Regions from separate parts of the Microbulbifer sp. TYP-18 genome, predicted to be linked through region 1. Evidence: predicted binding sites of a transcription regulator. Region 1 holds the regulator's gene; each other region holds the start of a gene.
What was found. Region 1 encodes LexA, which represses DNA repair genes until DNA is damaged. Its sites were predicted from a motif close to ACTGTNTNTANANACAGT; they were not measured.

Region 2: recN (DNA repair protein RecN) is a predicted target of LexA. The motif match lies at 5,051-5,068, and genes of this name have one in related genera.
Region 3: ruvC (crossover junction endodeoxyribonuclease RuvC) is a predicted target of LexA. The motif match lies at 3,781-3,798, and genes of this name have one in related genera.

The regions. Positions count from the first base shown of each region.
Region 1 covers NZ_JBFRBC010000003.1:186,010-193,252, reverse strand. The annotation lists gene ABVT36_RS05250 (cold-shock protein) at 1-51, opposite strand, end outside; gene ABVT36_RS05245 (mechanosensitive ion channel family protein) at 354-1,442, opposite strand; gene nagZ (beta-N-acetylhexosaminidase) at 1,604-2,635, opposite strand; gene ABVT36_RS05235 (TetR/AcrR family transcriptional regulator) at 2,657-3,283, opposite strand; gene ABVT36_RS05230 (TIGR00730 family Rossman fold protein) at 3,783-4,421, opposite strand; gene lexA (transcriptional repressor LexA) at 4,586-5,191, shown strand; gene ABVT36_RS05220 (hypothetical protein) at 5,275-5,529, opposite strand; gene ABVT36_RS05215 (DUF6586 family protein) at 5,642-6,130, opposite strand; gene topA (type I DNA topoisomerase) at 6,127-7,243, opposite strand, start outside.
Region 2 covers NZ_JBFRBC010000006.1:133,722-140,964, forward strand. The annotation lists gene dapB (4-hydroxy-tetrahydrodipicolinate reductase) at 1-139, opposite strand, end outside; gene ABVT36_RS07970 (hypothetical protein) at 354-791, shown strand; gene dnaJ (molecular chaperone DnaJ) at 875-1,993, opposite strand; gene dnaK (molecular chaperone DnaK) at 2,198-4,135, opposite strand; gene grpE (nucleotide exchange factor GrpE) at 4,259-4,900, opposite strand; gene recN (DNA repair protein RecN) at 5,165-6,832, shown strand; gene fur (ferric iron uptake transcriptional regulator) at 6,851-7,243, opposite strand, start outside.
Region 3 covers NZ_JBFRBC010000006.1:8,343-15,585, reverse strand. The annotation lists gene ABVT36_RS07475 (HU family DNA-binding protein) at 36-476, opposite strand; gene ABVT36_RS07470 (FmdB family zinc ribbon protein) at 761-1,027, shown strand; gene aspS (aspartate--tRNA ligase) at 1,095-2,873, shown strand; gene ABVT36_RS07460 (YebC/PmpR family DNA-binding transcriptional regulator) at 2,923-3,666, shown strand; gene ruvC (crossover junction endodeoxyribonuclease RuvC) at 3,811-4,341, shown strand; gene ruvA (Holliday junction branch migration protein RuvA) at 4,360-4,968, shown strand; gene ruvB (Holliday junction branch migration DNA helicase RuvB) at 5,391-6,410, shown strand; gene ABVT36_RS07440 (YbgC/FadM family acyl-CoA thioesterase) at 6,493-6,879, shown strand; gene tolQ (protein TolQ) at 6,876-7,243, shown strand, end outside.

The DNA.
Region 1 (7,243 bases):
ACCCCGGGCATTGTTGAACCATTTGACGGTACCCGTAACGCGATCACTCATTGAGCCAACCTCATTATTTTTATTGCGCTTACCACTATACCCCTACGGAAAACAGGGGCAAACGCCACCCCAATTCCGGCCACGGGTAGCGAGCCCGTCACCGCACTTATACTGCCCACCAAGTCAGTCTCGATGCGGCTGTCTGATTCTTAGATAAAACGATGCCAGTGTCCAGATTTGCCGATAAAATTATTTCGCCATTTCCAAGGAAATACGCAATGATTTGTCCCTGGGGGCGGGTCAATCCCACATAAACTGTCAAAATATGCTTTTCGCGACACAGTGATCGTTCGCACTACGTCTCACCCCTTCGCAATCGTTTCCCCGAACCCTTCGGGGACTTCCGCGATATGCACGGTGGAGGTTGGGAAAGCGCAGGAGGCGCCATGCCCTTCAATTATCCGCAGTACCGTAAGCAGAATATCCTGCTTGATTTCGTGGAAACGCACCCATTCGGTGGTCCTGGTGAAACAATAAATAAAAAAATCCAGCGATGAAGGCGCAAAGGAATTAAAGTTGACGATCAACGTCTGATTGCTGTCTATTTCGGGGTGTTCCTGTAACATCGCCTTCACATCGGTAACGATAGCTGACAATTGCCCCGCATCTTCATAGCGGACACCGATGGTTTCAAAAATTCGACGATTCAACATACGGGAGGGATTTTCAACCGCAATCTGGTTGAATACCGAGTTCGGAATATACAGTGGTCGCTTGTCAAAAGTCCTTATCCGGGTGAGGCGCCAGCCGATATCCTCCACCGTCCCCTCGATCTCCTTGTCCGGCGAGCGCACCCAGTCTCCCACCGCAAACGGCCGGTCCAGGTAAACCATCAGGCCGCCAAAAAAGTTGGCCAGCAAATCTTTCGCGGCAAATCCGACTGCGAGCCCACCGATACCACCAAATGCCAGCACACCGCTGATGCTGTAACCCAGGTACTGCATCAACACCAGGGCCGAGGTAATCAGGATGGAGACCCGTACCAGCTTGCCCATGGCGCGCACAGTGGTCGCGTCCATCGGTTTGCTCATGTACTGGGGGTTGCGTAAATTGGCCTCCACATTGCGTGCAAACCGCAATGCGAACCAGGTCAACACCAGGATTAGTCCGATCTGTCGCACCGGCACCACCAGGGAGAATATTTCTGCCCCGGTAGCACTGCCGGCCCGCCCCGCCGCCAGGGTCAGGCCCAGCAGCCAAATGAGTACCATTGCCGGTGGATTGAGAGCCGCCACCAGCGCGTCGTCCCAGGGATTAGCGGTTTTCTCCGCACGCCGATGCAGGCGCCGCACGAAGCCGGTACAAAACCAGGCCCCTAGTGCGGTCCCCAACACAATTATGAAGGTTGCCACTATCCACAGTCGATTGTCCCCTATCCAGGACAATATCATTTGCTGCGCCGATTCCACTGCCTACTCCCGATCAACAACTGTTATTAATCCGACAATTCAATGGGTAATTTCTGAATTCACTGGATTGCCGCCTTTAAAATTTTGGCATTCACATACAACAACCTGTACGCCCTCGCACCGGTCTTATGCCCGGCCCGCGACTAAACGCCGGCAGCCAGAGGATCAATTGATTCCAGCCAGGATTTGGTCCGCCGCCAGCGGTCGCTCTCGGCAAGCTCCTCCCAGGAGCCTATTTTTGTTTTTGCGCGCATGCGCGCGAGGCGTGCGCCCGATTCAGGGATGGGGACGAAATTCCGTAGCGCTGCCAGTGCTTCCAGTGTACCCACGCGGCTATTGCACACCAACCCCATGTCACAGCCGGCGGTCAGCGCCGCCCGGATACGGTCCCCGTAAGTTCCCGCCATTCCGGCACCCTCCATGGACAGGTCATCACTGAAAATAACCCCATTAAAGGCCAGCTTCGTGCGTAAGATTTTTTGCAGCCAGAAGGGGGAAAAGCCCACCGGCCGGTCGTCCACCTGCACGTAGTGGATATGCGCGGGCATCACCGCATCCAACTCACCCGCGCGAATACACTCGATAAAGGGCAGTGCATCGGAAGCCATGACCTGTGCAAGCGTCCGCTGGTCCCGCGGCAGTTCTTCGTGGCTGTCCTCCAGCACATGGCCGTGGCCGGGGAAGTGTTTGCCGGTTGTGGCCATGCCGGCCTGGTGCATGCCTTCCATGAAGGGCCGCACCCGCTCGGAAACTTTGGCCGGATCCGCAGCAAAACTGCGGTCGCCGACGATTTTGCAGTGTCGATCATCGGCGTCCAGTACCGGTGCAAAGCTGAAATCCACCCCCACCGCCAGCAGCTCCGACGCCATCAGCCAGCCGGCGTCCCTAAGTTGATCGGGATCCGCACGCGCGCTCAGCAGCTGCATGGAGGGAATACGGGTAAAGTCACCGCGAAACCGCTGAACCCTGCCCCCCTCCTGATCCACGGCCAGCAGGATATCCGGCCGCTCAGCGCGGATCTCACCCACCAGCTGCTGCAACTGTTCCCGGTCGCTGAAGTTGCGGGCGAAGAATATGAGCCCTCCTACCAGTGGGTTGGCCAGCAGTTCCCGGTCCTCCGGCAACAGGTAGGTACCACCGATATCGGCCATCACCGGCCCGATCACTGCGCTCATACAAAGGGCTCCCAGTTGGTTTTACTCGGCGCGCAACATCGCAGATGCGGAGGGCACCAGCCGCTCCAGTGTCTCTCCCAGGCTGCTCTCAGCACCAAAGTCCTCCCTCAGAATAGCCTCGATGGCATCAAAGCTCGACAGTGTGAAAATAGTCGCACCCAGCATGAAATAGAGCCGCCAGTAGATAGTCACCGGATCCAGCTCCGGCAGCGCCCGGGCCAGCAGGCCGGCGAATCGCCGGTAGCTGTCACCGTACCTGGAAACGATAAAACGGCGCAGATGCCCCTGATACTGGGTGTAGGCAAGTCCCAGCAGACGCATAAAGCGCTGCGGGTCGCGGCCCTCGGCGGCCAGGCTGCCCAGACCGACCCGGTAGAGGCTCTCCAGCAGTCCCTCCAGGTGCAGCGGCTGTTCCAGTGCGGCGCGGCGGTCCAGCTCATCCGCCAGGGTTGTGGTGAAAGGCGTGAGAAACCGCTCGAAAACCGCCTGAATCAATTCCTTTTTGGAACCGAAATGATAATTGACCGCCGCGAGGTTTACCCCCGCAGTGCTGGTAATGGTGCGCAGAGAAGTCTCGGTAAAGCCTCTTTCGGCGAACAACACTTCTGCCGCATCCAGAATTCGGGTAACGGTGTCCGGCTGGCTCATGAAATTCAAACTACCAATTAAAACAGTTGTTCGGTTCTGATGCAGATTAGCATAACCCGCCCACCCTGTGGCCACTAGCCGCGCCGGGCAGTAATATCAACACCCGCAGCCCGCTGTCCCGAACAGGGATGTTCGGGTCGCAAATCAAGTATGTAACTGCTTGATTTGTCGTGGAGGGCTTACGGACCTGCGTTGCAAACCAAGGTTGAGGAAAGCCGGGGAGGGTCTTTTCAACAAGCTGTTAGGGGCAGTCGGGATAGAAAGAGCCACACAGGAAGACAGGACAGGAACAGGGGCTCTGAAGGCTGGACAGGTGCACTACCAGAACCTGCCATCACCGGGCCTGAAACCGTGCACGCAAATGGCAGCATGCAATATCCGCCGGGGTCACAAACCAATTGGAGCTGTCGCTAAAAGATCGGCAGATTTTCGGACCAATTCCGCCCACAGCTGCGTTTCACCGCTAGCCAATGGATCGCTGGCACTTGGTGGGGGACTGCTATTCCCGCTCGCGGATATAATGGAGAATCAGCTCCGCGGCCTCATCCACTGTATCCACAGTTCTGAACAGATCCAGGTCAGTGGCATCAATACACTGGCGCTCCAGCACCGTGTCCACCAGCCAGTCCCGCAGTCCCGACCAATAACTTTTACCCACCAGCACAATCGGAAAGCGCCGTACCTTCTGCGTCTGTACCAGGGTCAACGCTTCGAACAGCTCGTCCAGAGTGCCATAACCCCCGGGCATGCCGACAAAGCCAACGGCGTGTTTAACAAACATAAATTTACGTACAAAAAAGTAGCGAAAATTCAGGCTGATATCCTGATAGGGGTTTGGTAACTGTTCAAACGGCAGTTCAATATTCAAACCGATAGACTTGCCCTTCTGGGGGTAAGCGCCGCGATTACACGCTTCCATCAAACCCGGCCCACCACCGGTAATCACCGGTACTCCCTCCGCGGCCAGCAATTCTCCCAACCTGACAGCCTGTTGGTACTCAGCACTATCCTCGGTAAATCTCGCCCCACCGAAAACGGTCACGGCGCCGTTCAGGGCAATCAGCCGCTCGATCCCGTCCACCAGTTCCGATTGGATGCGCAGAACGCGCCACGCTTCGGGCATTTTCGCATCAAGCATTGTTATAGTTCCTTTCTTGTCGCGCAATTAAACGCAAATTTTACAACCTGTCCCGTTCCACTTTAGCAGCAGTTAGCCGTCGGGCGCCAAACATTGCGCAGCAGGCAAATCTGTATATAATCACAGCAACTGTATATAAATACAGAAACACGACAGGTGATCACATGACCAACCTCACTGCCCGTCAGGCGCAAGTACTGGAATTGATCAAGTCCTATCTGGACGAGACCGGATACCCCCCAACCCGCGCTGAGATCGCCCAGGAACTGGGTTTTCGCTCCCCCAATGCGGCGGAGGAGCACCTCAAAGCGTTGGCGCGCAAGGGGGCTATCGAGATGGTGGCCGGTGCTTCGCGCGGAATCCGCATTCCCGACTACCAGCCAGGCTTGCCGGTTGTGGGCCGGGTGGCAGCCGGCAATCCCATTCTGGCGGAGGAGAACATCGAGGATTATTGCGAACTGCCTTCAGACTTTTTCCACCCCCCGGCGGACTATCTGCTGCGGGTCCACGGTATGAGTATGCGCGGCGCGGGGATTTTGGACGGCGATCTGCTGGCGGTGCAGCGCACTGACCAGGTGCGCAATGGCCAGATAGTGGTGGCGCGCATTGAGGACGAGGTGACCGTCAAGCGGTTTCGGCGCAAAGGCAATCAGGCAATGGTCCAGCTACTGCCGGAGAACGAGGATTTCGACGTGATCCAGGTGGACATGCGGGACAAAAATTTTGCTATCGAAGGGTTGGCTGTAGGCGTGATACGACAGAGCCCCTGAGCTTTACAAGTGGAGGCGGCCCGTCCGCCCTTGCCTTGCGCTCTCTAGCCGGGATGCCGTACTGACGGGGGTATTGTTCACCCTCAATGGATGGTGTGGTTGACCGGCTCCACTTCCTCTTCATCGATAAAGTCCACATCCGAATCGCCGATATTCTGCACCGCCTCGATACCCGCTTCCAGCATTGCGCGCGCAATGATGATTTTGTGCTCGCGCAAAAAGTGCAGACTCTCCTCCGAAAAGTGAATGCGCACCAGCGGGTCCTCCCTGTGGCCGGCGCGGCGCAGCGCTATATCGCCATTGGCCAGCTCAATGATTTCAAACGTTTCGGAGGACATGCAATTCTCCCCTTTTGACACGGCATCTTGTGGGGCAGTGTAACATACGGGGGGGCAGTCGTTCACGACAGATCCGTGTAAAGACTCTGGGGATGGAAAGCGGACGGCGGAGTTACCACTCCTCGGTATGGGCCCGGTGCCTCTGTACCAGCTCTTGCAACGCCAGGTGCCAGGCCCGCAACCTATCGTCATTGAGTGATTCGGGGTTGGCCGCCGCACGATTACCGGTGGAAATAAGATCAACACCCCCCTGCGCCCCGGCGTTACCCTTCCCCGGGCGCCACAGCAACCGCCAGCAGGCCTGCAGCTGGGTCAGCCAGCTGCAGGAATCCTCCTCCAGGGCGATAAGCTCAGCCACTTCCCCACTGGCTTTAGCGCTGGCTTGCAGGCGCTGCTGCAGCTCTGCGGCGGATTGAGGCTCCAGGCCCAGCTGCAATTGAAACGACAGCTCTGCCAGATAAGCCAGGTATGCCCTCCACAGCTGCATCAGTGCCGCCTCCCGCAGTGCCGCGGCCTGCAACCCCTGGGCCGGCTGCCCCGCCAACAGCAGCTCGCTCTTGCGCAGCGCCGAGGTTACAGTGCCGGTATAGGGATTGCTCATCCGGAACGGGAGGCCGATTTCCTCTTGGCCGCCGGCTTGCGCTTTGCCGCCGGACTCTTGCTACCGGCCTCCGCCTGCCACCGGCCGTCGCGATAAAAAGCTCGCCAGCCCGTCGCCTTGCCGTCCTCCTCGGACTGCACATACTGCTCCTGGGTCTTGCGGCTAAAGCGCACTACCGTATCGCGCCCCTGATCGTCTTCAGTGGGTGCGGAAAAGAGAAAACTGTACTTGGGATCTATCTCGCTCTGGTGTGGCAGCAGTTCCTTGACCAAAGGTGCCCGGGTCTCGCGCTTGCGCGGGAACTGGCTGGCGGCCAGGAACAGTCCCGATGCGCCATCGCGCAAAATATAATGGTCGTCCACTTTTGCGCACGCCAGCTCGGGCATGGGTACCGGGTCCATTTTTGGCGGCGCCGGCTGCCCGCTCTTGAGCAGCTTGCGGGTGTTTTTACAGTTCTCGTTGGTGCACGCAAAATACTTGCCAAAGCGACCCGGCTTCAGCTGCATGTCGCTGCCGCATTTATCGCACTCTATCACCGGGCCGTCGTAGCCTTTGATTTTAAAAGTGCCCTGCTCCACCTCGAAGCCACTGCAATCCGGGTTGTTACCGCAGATGTGCAGTTTGCGGTGTTCGTCCACCAGGTAACTGTCCATTGCGGTACCGCATTTGGGACAGCGGCGCTTTTCCCGCAACTGGCGGGACTCCGCCTCATCGTCCTGATCCGCATCCACAGCCTCATCGCCCGACACCAGGTTCATGGTGTTGGTACAGCGCTCCTTGGGCGGCAGGGCGTAACCCGAGCAGCCCAAAAACACACCGGTAGAACCGGTGCGAATCTGCATGGGGCGGCCACACTTACTACATTCGATATCTGTGTCCGTGGGCGTATTGCGGCGCATTCCCCCGTCTGCCGCCTGGGCCTTCTCCAGCCGCTGGGAAAAATCCGCATAAAACGCATCCAGCAGATCCTTCCAGCCCCTGTGCCCGTCGGCCACTGCGTCCAGGGACTCCTCCAGGTTGGCGGTAAAGCCGTAATCCATCAGGTTGGTAAAACTCTCCCCGAGGCGGTCCGTGACAATATCGCCCATTTTTTCGGCGTAAAAACGCCGGCTC
Region 2 (7,243 bases), on a different contig from region 1:
CCGCATCCGCCCCCACCAGACTGGAGCCCGGCCGCACAATTGCCGCCGATAGCACGGCCTCCCCGCTCTGTGCCAATACCTCCGCCAGGGCGCGGCCCATACGTCCACCAAACCCTGTCACACCCACGTTAATGGTCATTGCGCCCTCCGTGCCCGAGTTGAACCGCACATTCTAACTCGCCAGCCCGACGCCGAGCTATGGCCCGCAAACGGCCGGGGCAAATAGCATTCGCACATAAGCAGTTGGATCCTTATGTCAAAAAAACGGCTTGATTCCGCAGCTTCCAGGCGCGCCGGTGCGCCCACAGAGAAGCTGCTACGCTTGTGGAAGAGTAACGAAAGGAGCGCCAGTTATGCGTCTGTACTCCGGTATACCCCGCTCTCTCCTGACGGGCCTGCTCGTTTTGGGGCTCGCCTTCGGTGCCACAAATGCATTGGCACAGGAGGGCTCCGAAGATGACTTTTGGGAAAGGCACGACGACATCGTCAACGCGGTCACCCTGCGCCTCAAGCTTACCCCCGAGCAGGAGAGTGTGATACTGCCCATTTTCGATCAGGATTCTGAGCGCCGCAGAAGTCTGCTGACGCAATACGGCTTTTCTAAGACCGCCAGGCCCAAACTGAGCCGGGTCCAGAAAGAAGAGCTTAGTGCAAAAATGCTGGGGATCAGTGCCGAGTTCCGCGCCAAACTGGCGCCGGTACTGGATGCCAAACAGTTTGAATTGTTAAAGGAAATACAGATGGAATTTCAGAAGGAATTTAACCGGCGCCTAATGGCGTACAACCCCTGAAGCAGCTCCGTTTCCCGCTTTTCGCAACCGGCCGGGCGGCTTATGGGCCGCCCGGCCGGTTGCAATAACCTGCGGGGATCGGGTCAGAGTTTCATATCGCCAAAAAAGTTTTTCACCCCTTCAAACCAGCCGGTCTGGCGCGGTGAATTCTTGTGTTCGCTGAGGGTAGAGGAAAATTCCTGCAGCAATTCTTTCTGCTTGCCGGAAAGGTTCACCGGGGTTTCCACCACCACTCGACACAGCAGGTCGCCGGGGGCCCCGCCGCGCACCGGGGTGACGCCCTTGCCCCGCAGGCGGAACAGTTTGCCGGTCTGGCTTTCCGCCGGAATCTTTAACTTCACCTTGCCGTTCAGGGTGGGCACCTCCAATTCGCCGCCCAGAGCCGCGGCGACAAAGCCGATCGGCACCTCGCAGTAGAGGTTCTTGCCGTCGCGCTGGAACAGATCGTGCTCCCGCACCATCACCTGCACGTACAGATCACCGGGCGGTCCCCCGTCCGGCCCCGCCTCACCTTCGCCGGCAAGGCGGATGCGATCGCCGGTATCCACCCCCGGCGGTACCTTGACCGACAGGGTCTTGGTTTCCTCCACCCGGCCCGCACCGTGGCAACTGCTACAGGGGTCGCTGATAACGGTGCCGCGGCCGCGGCAGTTGGGGCAGGTTTGCTGGACCGAAAAGAAGCCCTGCTGCATCCGCACCTGGCCGACACCGCCACAGGTGCCGCAGGGTTGGGGTTTGCTTCCGGCCTTGGCCCCGGAACCATCGCAGCTGCCACAGCTGACCAGGGTGGGCACGCGGATCTTGACGCTGGTGCCGCGCACAGCGTCCTCCAGGTCCAGCTCCAGGTCATAGCGCAGATCCGAGCCCCGCGCCGGTCCGCCGCGGCGGCCGCCGCCACCTCCAAAGATATCGCCGAAGACGTCGCCAAAGATATCGGAGAAGCCGCCGAAACCACCGGCGCCGCCACCCATCTGACCCTCTACGCCGGCGTGACCGAACTGGTCGTAGGCGGCTTTCTTCTGGGGGTCCGAAAGCACCTCATAGGCCTCGTTGGCCTCTTTGAACCGGCTCTCCGACTCCTTGTCATCGGGGTTGCGGTCGGGGTGGTACTTCATCGCCACCCGACGGTAAGCCTTTTTCAGTTCTCTCTCGTCCGCTCCCTTGCTGACACCGAGGACTTCGTAGTAATCGCGCTTCGCCATATTGCTCATGCCCAGAGCCGGTCACCGGGCCGACCCGTTTGTTCTTGTGCGACCTCCCTGTGGGGTAACAACACCCCGCAGCAGTCCGGCCGGGGGCTGCCGGCGGGATACCGGCAACACATAAACTAGAGGGGCGCGGGGGCCGATTCCTACGGAATGCCACCGCGCCCCGGGAGGGATTCGCTGATATTCAGCGAGTGATCATCAGCCCTCCTTCTTGTCGTCCTTAACTTCTTCAAACTCGGCGTCCACGGCGTCATCACCGGCCGCGGACTGCTGCTCCTGTTCACCGCCGGCGGCTTCCGCCCCCTGGGCCGCCTGTGCCTGCTCCGCGTACATCTTTTGCGCCAGCGGGCCGGAAGCCTCGGTCAACTTGGTGGTGGCGGCATCGATGGCTTCCTTATCGTTGCCCTTGACCGCTTCCTCGGCTTCAGTGATGGCCGCTTCGATCGCTGTTTTTTCCTCGGCAGTAGCCTTGTCACCGGCCTCTTCCAGGGTTTTCTTGGTGGCGGAGATCATGCCGTCGAGGGTGTTGCGGGCCTGCACCAGCTCCTCGAACTGCTTGTCCGCCTCGGCGTTGGCCTCGGCATCTGCCACCATTTTTTCGATCTCGTCCTCGGACAAGCCGGAGGAGGCCTTGATCACAATGGACTGCTCCTTGCCGGTGGCCTTGTCCTTGGCGTGTACGTGCAGTATGCCGTTGGCGTCGATATCGAAGGTCACCTCAATCTGCGGCATGCCCCGCGGTGACGGTGGAATGTCCGCCAAGTCGAAGCGGCCCAGGGATTTGTTTTGTGCCGCCTGTTTGCGTTCGCCCTGCACCACATGGATGGTCACTGCCGTCTGGTTGTCTTCCGCAGTGGAGAACACCTGGGACTTCTTGGTGGGGATGGTGGTGTTCTTGTCGATCAGCGGGGTCGCCACACCGCCCATGGTCTCGATGCCCAGGGTCAGCGGGGTCACGTCCAGCAGCAAAACGTCCTTCACGTCACCGGAAAGCACCGCACCCTGAATAGCGGCACCCATGGCCACCGCTTCGTCCGGGTTGACGTCCTTGCGCGGCTCCTTGCCGAAAAACTCGGTGACCTTCTGCTGTACCAGCGGCATACGGGTCTGGCCACCCACAAGAATCACCTCGTCTACGCCGGAGGCGGACAGGTCGGCGTCCTGCAGGGCGATTTTCACCGGCTCCAGGGAGTGGGTCACCAGGTCCTCCACCAGGCTTTCCAGCTTGGCCCGGGTGAGTTTTACAACCAGGTGCTTGGGACCTGTGGCATCCGCGGTGATGTACGGCAGATTCACTTCGGTCTGCTGGCTGGACGACAGCTCGATCTTGGCTTTTTCCGCAGCTTCTTTCAGGCGCTGCATGGCCAGGGGATCGCCTTTCAGGTCGATGCCCTGCTCTTTCTTGAACTGCTCCGCCAGATAGTCGATCAGGCGCAGGTCAAAGTCTTCGCCGCCGAGGAAGGTGTCCCCGTTGGTGGACAGCACCTCGAATTGCTTCTCGCCGTCCACGTCCGCGATCTCGATAATGGAGATATCGAAGGTGCCGCCACCCAGGTCGTAGACCGCGATGGTGCGGTCGCCGCCCTTCTTGTCCAGACCGTAGGCCAGCGCCGCCGCCGTGGGCTCGTTGATAATGCGCTTGACGTCCAGGCCGGCAATACGGCCGGCATCCTTGGTGGCCTGGCGCTGGGAGTCGTTAAAGTAGGCCGGCACGGTGATCACCGCGGCATCCACCTTTTCACCGAGAAAGTCCTCGGCGGTCTTTTTCATCTTCTTCAGAACTTCGGCGGAGACCTGGGGCGGCGCCTTCTTGTCACCTTTCGCCTCCACCCAGGCATCGCCGTTGTCGGCTTCGACAATCTTGTAGGGCACCATGGTGATGTCTTTCTGCACCACGTCGTCCTTGAACTTGCGGCCGATCAGACGCTTGACCGCGAACAGGGTGTTCTGGGGGTTGGTAACCGCCTGGCGCTTGGCGGACTGACCCACCAGTATCTCGTTGTCGTCGGTAAAGGCGACGATGGAGGGGGTTGTGCGATCGCCCTCAGCATTCTCGATCACGCGCGCCTTGTCGCCATCCAATACCGCTACACAGCTGTTGGTGGTGCCCAGGTCGATGCCGATAATTTTTCCCATTTGTAAAATCCTCGTTTGATGCGCACCGCCACTTCTGTTCTGTCTGCCGTGCGCGAATAAATCCTCTGATGTCAGCTATATTGGTGCCGGCCGGTAAAAATCAAGGCCGCACCACAGATTCGCCTAGGGCGCCTTGCTGACCACCACCAATGCCGGACGCACCAGGCGACCGTTGAGCCGATACCCCTTTTGGAACACCTCCAGCACCGTGTTTGGCTCTACATCACCATTGGGTATCTGGGTCATGGCCTGGTGCAACTCCGGGTCGAAAGGCTCCCCCACCGGGTCCACCACCTCCACCGAAAACTTGTTCAGGGTGTCCAAAAAGGACTTGTGGGTGAGTTCAATGCCCTCCACCACCGCCTTGTTGGCCTCGTCGTCCACATCGATGCTGGTGAGCGCCCGCTCCAGGTTGTCCACCACCGGCAACAGATCCTGCAGCAATCGCTCGACCGCGAACTTGTGCGCCTTTTCCACATCCTGCTGTGCGCGGCGGCGGGCATTCTGCGCCTCCGCCTGCGCCCTTATGGCCAGGTCCTTCTGTATAGCCAGCTGTTCGCGCAGGCCGATGATCTCCTCCTGCAGTGCCTCGGGGCTTTCCGAAGCCGCGTGCAGGGCCTCTTCGGCCTGGTGCTGCGCCTCCTCCGTAGGCTCCTCGAGGTCGGCAGCCACACTCTCCTCCGCCGTATCTGTGTCCGCGCCAAGCGACTCTGTATCCGCCGCCCCCTGTTCGATCTGGTCTTCTTCGCTGCGCTCTCTGGCCACTGCTGTCTCCGTCGCGTGGATTGTCAGTTACATGGAAATCTGCCCCAGTGTGGGCGTTGCTGTGCAATATGGGGCCTTATCCGCAATCTTCAAGGGGTATTTTGGCGCTGTTTGGCACTGCGCCGCCAAGGTGGCGGGGGCAGCACAAATACTGTATAAACAGCCACTAGTCGGCGGCGGGGCGGAGATGCCGGATCGGCGCGATTATCCCAGTTCTGGCGCCCCGCCCGCTCACGATAACAAGAGCCACGGGAAGCCGTTTCTATGTTGCTGCACCTGTCGATCAGCCAATTCACCCTAGTGGACCAGCTGGAGCTGGAATTCGGCCCGGGCACAAGTGCCCTGACCGGTGAGACGGGAGCGGGCAAGTCCATCACCCTGGACGCCCTTGGGCTGGCGCTCGGTGACCGCGGCAGTGCGGAACTGGTGCGCGCCGGCGCCCCCAGGGCGGATATCCACGCGACCTTCGACATCAGCGGCCACGCCGAGGCGTCCGCCTGGCTCGAGGAACAGGAACTGGATACCGGCAGCGAGGTCATTCTGCGCCGCACCATCGGCGCCGACGGGCGCTCGCGCGCCTATATCAATGGACAGCCGGTGACACTGCTGCAACTGCGCGCCCTCGGCGAGCAGCTGATTGATATTCACAGCCAGCACGAGCATCAGTCGCTGCTGAAAAGGGATACCCACCGCCGCCTGCTGGACGAATTCGCCCAGGCCCAGGAGCTGACAGCCGAGACCCGCAGTCGCTACAAAAGCTGGCGGGACCACTACCAGCGCTACCGCAGCCTCGCCGACAGCGCCGAGGAAACCGAGGCCCGGCGCCAATTGCTGCGATATCAACTGGAGGAACTGCAGCAACTGGATCTGCAGGGGGAGGAGATAGCACAGCTGGAAAGTGAACAGCGCCAGCTGGCCAACGCCGGCCAGATCCTCAACGGCAGCTATCAGCTGGCCGCCCTGCTGAACGGGGGTGAAGGGGATATCGCCGAACAGCTCCATCGCGCGCTACAGCTGTTGTCGGCCATGCCGGAACAGCCGGCGGCACTGGCCGAAGTGGCGCAGATGCTCGACGGTGCCCGCATCCAGGTGGATGAAGCCAGTAGCAGCCTCTCCCGCCATATCGACCGCTTCGAGATGGACCCGGAGCGTCTCGCCGAAGTCGAGGAGCGCCTGAGCGCCATCTATCAGGCGGCGCGCAAGCATCGGGTGCAGCCGGATGAGCTGTTGGGACTGCAACAGCAGCTGCAGGCAGAACTGGATGAGATGGGAACCCCGGATGCCCTGGACAAGCTGGCAGAGACCTGCGCCAACCTGGAGCGGCACTACCGCGACACGGCCACCAGGCTGAGCGCCCTGAGAACCAAAGCGGCAGAATCCCTTGCGCAATCGGTCAACCGCCAGCTGGCGGACCTCGCCATGCCCCACGCGCGGGTGGAGCTGGCCCTGCAGCCCCTGGAAAAACCCGCTGCCACCGGCCTGGAAGAAGTGGAAATTCTGATTGCCACCAACCCGGGCCAGCCCTCCCGACCCCTGGGCAAAATCGCTTCCGGCGGCGAACTGTCTCGGGTAAGCCTGGCCATTCAGGTCGTCACCGCCCAGACCTCCCGCACCCCCACCCTGGTATTTGACGAGGTGGATGTGGGTATTGGCGGTGCCACCGGGGATGTGGTCGGCCGCCTGCTGCGCCAGCTGGGCGAATCCCGCAACGACCGCAGCGGCCAGGTCATCTGCGTGACGCACCTGGCCCAGGTGGCCGCGCGGGCACACCGCCACTACCTGGTGGAAAAGCACAGCAGCGGAAAAGCGGCTCTGGTGTCGCTGCGGGAACTGGGGGATGGCGAGCGCCGCGGTGAAGTGGCGCGCATGCTGGGCGGCGAGGCCACCGAGCAGTCGCTGGCTCACGCCGGGGAAATGCTGACCCGGGCCTGACGCCCTGGGGGCGCCGGTTCAGCTCTTACCGTTCTTTTCCTTTACATACAGCACCAGGCTGTGGCCGGTAAGCTCATAGCCGTGCTCTTCGGCAATCCGTTTCTGCAGCTGCTCGATCTCCTCGTTGTGGAATTCGATCACCTTGCCGGTGTCAGTGCACACCATATGGTCATGGTGGTCGCCCCGATCCAGCTCGAACACAGAGTGGCCGCCGTCGAAATTGTGCCGCATCACCAGGCCCGCACTCTCAAACTGGGTCAGGACCCGGTAGACAGTGGCCAGGCCCACGTCCTCACCCGCCTCCAGCAGCATCTTGTACACGTCTTCAGCGCTCAGGTGCTGATCGCTGGCGCTCTCCAGCAGCTGCAGTATCTTGACCCTGGGCAGGGTGACCTTCAGCCCCGCCTTGCG
Region 3 (7,243 bases), on a different contig from region 1:
CGCCGGAGCGGGGTCGGTGGAGGCTGGCGGAGGGATCAGGACTCGGCCATCTCCTTCATTTTCTTCAGCGGACGAATCTTCACTTGAATGCTGGCCGGCTTGGCCTTGAACATGGTCTCCTCGCCGGTGAAGGGGTTGATGCCCTTGCGCGCCTTCTTGGCTGGCTTTTTGACAGTGGTGATTTTCATCAGACCGGGCAGGGCGAACTCCCCCACAGCACGCTTCTTGATGTGGCCCTCAATGATGTCGGTCAATTCGTCCATCACGGACTGGACCTGTTTGCGGCTGAGGTCGGTATTCGTGGCTATCTGGTTCAGTATCTGGGTCTTGGTATATTTCTCTCTGACTGCGGTCACTTTCTTGACCTTTGCCGGAGCGGCTTTCTTTGCTGCTTTCTTTGCCGGAGCCTTCTTCGCAGCGGTCTTTCTGGTCTTTTTGGCGGTAGCTTTCTTAGCTGCAGTTTTACGTGCGTTCATGGTAGCTTCCTTCTAATGATGTTGTTCCAATGAAAGTGAGTTCGTACGCTTGCGGTGTTGTCCGCCAAGAAGCGGGGCAGGCACCCGGTACTGAGGGGAAGTATATATAGTTTTTTTTCTCCCGCACGCGAAAAAACAGGAAAAATAGTGCTTTTTGAACCGTATCTCAGCCGGTGGCCCCTCCCGGGCCGGCGGGCCGGGTTTCCCCGGTGCTGGCGCGGCTTCTTCCCGGGGGGGCGCTCATGTATAATCTGCGCCCCCCAAGAAGTACCAGGTGTTGCTTCATGCCGATCTACGAATACCAGTGCGAAGCCTGCGGTCACCAGATGGAGGCATTGCAGCGAATGAGTGATGCTCCATTGACCAGCTGTCCCTCCTGTGAACAGCCGCGGCTGCGCAAGAAGATTTCCGCAGTGGGCTTTCGCCTCAAGGGCAGTGGTTGGTACGAGACCGACTTCAAGGCCGGAAACAAGAAAAATCTGGCTGGGGACACGGCTAAGCCGGCGGCCAAGTCGGAAGCCAGTTCCGGCTCCGCGACGGAAACGGGCTGAACTGGACAAAAATTGGACGGCTGGCGCCGATCCGGAAGAATGACTATCGGCAACGGGGATTGTATTCATGCGCAGTGACTACTGTGGCACCCTTCGAGCTGCGGACATAGACCGCGAAGTTACCCTGTGTGGTTGGGTGGACCGCCGCCGCGACCACGGCGGAGTGATTTTTATCGATCTGCGCGACCGCGACGGGATTGTCCAGGTGGTGTTCGATCCGGATGTGGGCGAACACTTCGAGCGCGCCGACCGGGTGCGTGCCGAGTATGTGCTCAAGGTCAGTGGCCGTGTGCGTGCGCGCTCGGAGGCCACCGTCAATCCGGGCATGGCGACCGGCGAGGTGGAGGTCTATGGTACCCAGCTGGAAATTCTCAGTCTCGCTGAACCGGTACCTTTCCAGCTGGACGAATACACGGCGGTGGGCGAGGACGTGCGGCTCAAGTACCGCTACCTGGATCTGCGCCGCAATGAGATGCAGCACAACCTGCGCTTTCGCTCCCGGCTCACCACCGCCATTCGCAATTACCTCGATGGCGAAGGCTTCCTGGATATCGAAACCCCGATTCTGACCCGGGCCACGCCCGAGGGTGCGCGGGATTACCTGGTACCCAGCCGTACCCACGAGGGCAAATTTTTCGCCCTGCCGCAGTCGCCACAACTGTTTAAGCAGCTGCTGATGGTGTCCGGCTTCGATCGCTACTACCAGATAGCAAAGTGCTTCCGCGACGAGGACCTGCGTGCGGACCGCCAGCCTGAGTTCACGCAGATCGATATAGAGACCTCGTTTCTGGAAGAGGGCGATATCATGTCCATTACGGAGGGCATGGTGCGCCAGCTGTTTCAGGAGCTGAAGGGCGTGGAGCTCGGGGATTTTCCGCGCATGTCTTATGGCGAAGCCATGGAGCGTTTCGGCTCCGACAAGCCGGATCTGCGTATCCCGCTGGAGATGGTGGAAATCAAGGACCTGATGCGGGAGGTGGACTTCAAGGTGTTCTCCGGCCCGGCCAACGATCCCAAGGGGCGTGTCGCCGCGCTGAAAGTGCCGGGGGGCAACCACAAACTGACCCGCAAGCAGATAGACGACTACGGCAAGTTTGTCGGCATCTACGGTGCCAAAGGCCTGGCTTATATCAAGGTCAATGACAAGTCCGACCTGGAGAATGGCCTGCAGTCGCCCATCGTCAAGTTCCTGCCCAACCGGACCCGTGCGGCGATTGTCGAGCGGGTGGCGGCGGAAAACGGCGACCTGATTTTTTTCGGCGCCGACAAGGGCAGGATAGTCGCCGAGGCGCTGGGTGCATTGCGCTGCAAGCTGGGTGCGGACCTGAACCTGTACACCTGTGACTGGGCGCCGCTGTGGGTGGTGGACTTCCCCATGTTCGAAGAGGCCGACGACGGCAGTCTCACCTCGCTGCACCACCCTTTCACGGCGCCGTCCTGTGCACCGGAGGCGCTGGAGCAAAACCCGCTCGCGGCACTGTCCCGGGCTTACGATATGGTGCTCAACGGCACCGAATTGGGTGGGGGCTCCATCCGTATCCACGATCAGGTCATGCAGCAGACGGTGTTCCGTATTCTCGGGATAGACGCGGGGGAGCAGAGGGAAAAATTCGGTTTCCTGCTGGACGCGCTCAAATATGGTGCGCCGCCCCACGGCGGCCTGGCTTTTGGCCTCGATCGCCTGGTGATGCTGATGACCGGCAGCGACTCCATTCGCGACGTGATCGCCTTCCCCAAAACCCAGAGTGCCGCCTGTGTCATGACCGATGCCCCCGGTGCGGTGGACGCGAAGCAGCTGCGCGAGCTGAATATCCGCCTGCGCCAGCAGGAAAAGCAGATCAGTTAGATACCCCGGCCGGTTTCGGTGGCAAAGGCGATAGAGCGGAGAGATAGAGATGGCGGGACACAGCAAATGGGCCAACATCAAGCACCGCAAGGCGGCTCAGGACGCCAAGCGGGGCAAGGTCTTCACCAAGATTATTCGCGAACTGACGGTAGCCGCCAAAGCCGGTGCCAACCCGGATGACAATCCGGCTCTGCGGGCCACTATCGACAAGGCGCTGGGCGCCAATATGAAACGCGATACCATCGACAAAGCCATAGCCCGCGGCGCTGGCAACAGCGATGGTGAAAACTATGAGGCGGTCACCTATGAGGGGTATGGCGTCGGTGGCGTGGCGGTACTGGTGGAGTGCCTGACCGACAACCGCAAGCGCACCGTGGCGGAAGTGCGCCATGCCTTCAGCAAGCGCGGCGGCAACCTGGGCACCGATGGTTCGGTTGCCTATCTCTTTTCCCGCAAGGGGCAGATTTACTACCAGCCGGGCGTCGATGAGGATGCCCTGATGGAAGCCGCCCTGGAGGCGGGCGCCGACGACATAGTTGCCAACGACGACAACAGTGTGGAGGTGACCACCGAATTCCAGGACTATTTGTCGGTCAAGGATGCGCTGACAGCGGCTGGTTTTACCCCCGCCGGAGCCGAAATCGCCATGGTCCCCTCCACTACAGTGCCACTGGACCGGGAAGGTGCCGAGAAGGTGCTGGCGCTGGTGGATATGCTGGAAGACCTGGACGATGTGCAGAATGTCTACACTAACGCCGATATCCCCGACGAGGTGATGGCACAGCTGGCCTGATACCGGCTGCTTCCTCTCCCCCCTGCCGTCCCTGCCGGGGTAGTGCCCGTGTCCCGCAGTTGTGCACAATTGCCTTGACGGTATTGCTTTGCCTTGGGACACTCGGGCCCACTATTTGTATAAATGTACAGGGGATAGTCTGCGGTGACTCGGATTCTGGGAATAGATCCCGGCTCGCGCAAGACCGGCTACGGCCTGATTGATGTTGGGCGGGGCAAGGCCCGCTATGTCGCCAGCGGTGTGATTCGCATCCCGGATGCGGCCCTGCCGGAGCGCCTCAAACTTATTTTTGATGCCGTGAGCCAGATCGCCGGCCAGTATCGGCCCACCCAGATGGCAATCGAAAACGTATTCATGTCCAAGAGCGCCGCTTCGGCGCTGAAACTTGGGCAGGCCCGCGGCGCAGCCATCGTTGCCGCCGTCCAGGCGGACCTGGAGGTGGCGGAATACGAAGCGCGCAAGGTCAAGCAGGCGGTGGTCGGCAGTGGCGCGGCGGACAAGCTGCAGGTGCAGCATATGGTCAAAACCCTGCTGCAGCTGCCTGCCAGCCCGCAGGAAGATGCGGCGGATGCCCTCGCTGTGGCCCTGTGCCATCTGCACACCATACAGACACTGGTGCAAACCGCTACCGGCAGTACAAGCCGGTTTCGCCGCGGCCGCCTGAGTGTCTCTTGACGGAAAACGGACAATAAGATGATAGGAAGACTGAATGGCAGCCTGGCGGTGGTGCAGCCGCCCCTGTTGCTGCTGGACGTGCAAGGTGTGGGTTACGAACTGCTCGCGCCCATGACCACCATATTCGAGCTGCCACCGCTGGGGCAGAGGGTGCAACTGTACACCCACCTAGCGGTTTCCGAGACCGCACAACAACTCTATGGTTTTATCCACGAGGCGGACCGCCAACTCTTCCGCACTTTGATCAAAGTCAACGGCGTCGGGCCGAAAATGGCGCTGGCGATTCTCTCCGGCCTCGATGCCGCCTCCCTGTCCCGCTGTGTGGCGGAGGACAATGTAGCCGCGCTGGTGAAGCTGCCGGGTGTGGGCAGGAAAACCGCCGAGCGCCTTATCATCGAGCTGCGCGACAAACTGGCGCCCCAATCCGGCGATGGCGACAATATCGCTGTGGCCAGCGCCGAAAGAGTCCGGGCCGATAGTGCCGGTGAGGCGGAGATCGCCCTGACCGCGCTGGGCTACAAGCCGGTCGACGCGGCCAAAATGGTCGCGCGCGCCAATAAACAGGCACCGGATGCCGACAGCGCCACGCTGATCCGGCTGGCCCTGAAAAGCATGGCCCCTGCCTAGCAGGCTGTCGAAATTCGCAGAATTTCGACAGCCTGGTACCGGAATATGGATGTTCCGGCAAAATCGACGACGCCTAAGTCGTTGATTTTGGAAGAAAAGTGAAAATCACATTTTTCGCTTTTCGTGTTTTGAAACAGGCAGGATGCCTTTTTCAACAACCTGCTAGGTCCCGTTGTGACATAAAAAGTGCCAATCGAGGCACGAGGAGAGCGGTTTGGTTGCTCCAAATAGAAGGCGATTAACGAAGAGTGGCGTCTGGTCCGCCACAACTCGAAGGGCAGTCACTGGTTCTGTACCCTGCGGCGCTAGAAACTGTTTATGTGGGTCCGCCACACCGCACAATTCCCGCCTTGCAGATCAAAACCAGTGGCAGCAGGGCTCACTCAGTGACTGTCAACGGGCCCTGACCGGGAGATAGTGCCGTGATTGAAGCCGACCGTCTCATCGCCCCCCAACCGCTCGGGCCCGAGGGCCAGGAAGAGCAGCACGACCGCGCCGTGCGACCGAAGTCCCTGGCCGACTATGTGGGCCAGCCGGTGGTGCGCGAGCAGATGGAAATCTTTATCCAGGCCGCCAGGCTCAGGGGCGAGGCACTGGATCACACACTGGTATTCGGGCCGCCGGGTCTCGGCAAAACAACCCTGGCCAATATCATCGCGGCCGAGATGGGGGTTGCCATCAAAACCACGTCCGGTCCGGTCTTGGAGAAGGCTGGGGACCTGGCCGCCCTGATGACAAATTTGGAGCCGGGCGATGTGCTTTTCATCGATGAGATCCACCGCCTGAGTCCCCATGTGGAAGAGGTCCTCTATCCGGCCATGGAGGACTACCAGCTGGATATCATGATCGGCGAGGGCCCGGCCGCGCGTTCCATCAAACTGGACCTGCCGCCGTTTACTCTGGTGGGGGCCACCACCCGCGCAGGTCTGCTGACCTCGCCCCTGCGGGACCGTTTCGGGATAGTCCAGCGCCTGGAGTTTTACAGCGTGGAGGACTTGACCAGCATAGTGCGCCGCTCCGCGGGCCTGATGGGAGTGGAGATGGACGCGGGTGGCGCGGTGGAAGTGGCCCGGCGCGCTCGCGGTACCCCCCGCATCGCCAACCGGCTGTTGCGCCGCGTGAGGGACTTCGCCGACGTGCGGGGGGACGGCAGCGTGGATACCGACACCGCGGATGCCGCGCTGAATATGCTCAACGTGGACGCGCGGGGCTTTGACCAGTTGGACCGGCGCATGCTGCTGGCGATGATCGAGAAGTTCGACGGTGGTCCGGTGGGGGTGGACAGCCTCGCCGCGGCGGTGAGTGAAGAGCGGGGCACCATTGAGGATGTGCTGGAACCCTATCTGATTCAGCAGGGCTATATCACGCGCACACCGCGCGGCCGGGTGGTAACCGCCATCGCCTATGAACACTTTGGCCTGCCGCACCCCGGCGGCAGCTAGCGGCTCCGGTGCCGCGACTCCACAAGCAACCAAAACGGGGCAGCCAAGAGGAGCAGTGGTGAGCGAGCCTTTCAGTATTCCGATGCGTGTCTATATAGAGGATACGGACGCGGGCGGGATTGTCTATTACGTTAATTATTTGAAGTATATGGAGCGCGCGCGCACAGAATTGGTCCGCTCACTCGGCTATGATAAGCCAGCTATGCCTCGCGAGGGCCTGTTGCTGGTGGTGCATTCGGCGCAAATACAGTACCGTCGTTCCGCTCGCCTAGACGATACGTTGCGGGCAACCGCGGCGATTGGCAAACTGGGGCGCGCGGGGATCACCTTCGAGCAAAAAATCTGGCGCGACGGTGAAATAATTTGCCAGGGCGTGGTCAAAGTCGCCTGCGTTGCAGAGAATAATCGCAAGCCCTGTGCGCTACCCGCATCCATTTACTCAGCATTGAAGGCAGCTTGTAAAGAATGAACGCCGGTGAACAAATCTCCCTCTGGAGTCTGATACAGAGTGCCAGTCTGCTGGTACAACTGGTTATGTTGCTGTTGTTGATAGCCTCGGTGACTTCATGGGTCATGATTGTGCAGCGTGGACTCTATCTGTCCCGCGCCAAGAGTGCCCTGTCCGGCTTTGAGCGCCGCTTCTGGTCGGGGGCGGACCTCAATCAGCTGTTCCGCGAAGGCAACACCCGCGCCGAGAAGGGGCGGGTGCACGGTCTGGAATCCATTTTTCGCGCCGGCCTGACGGAGTTCACCCGCCTGCGTCAGCAGGGCCACAGCAGTCCCGAAGCGGTGATGGAAGGGGTGGAGCGCGCCATGCGCGTGGCCCTCAACCG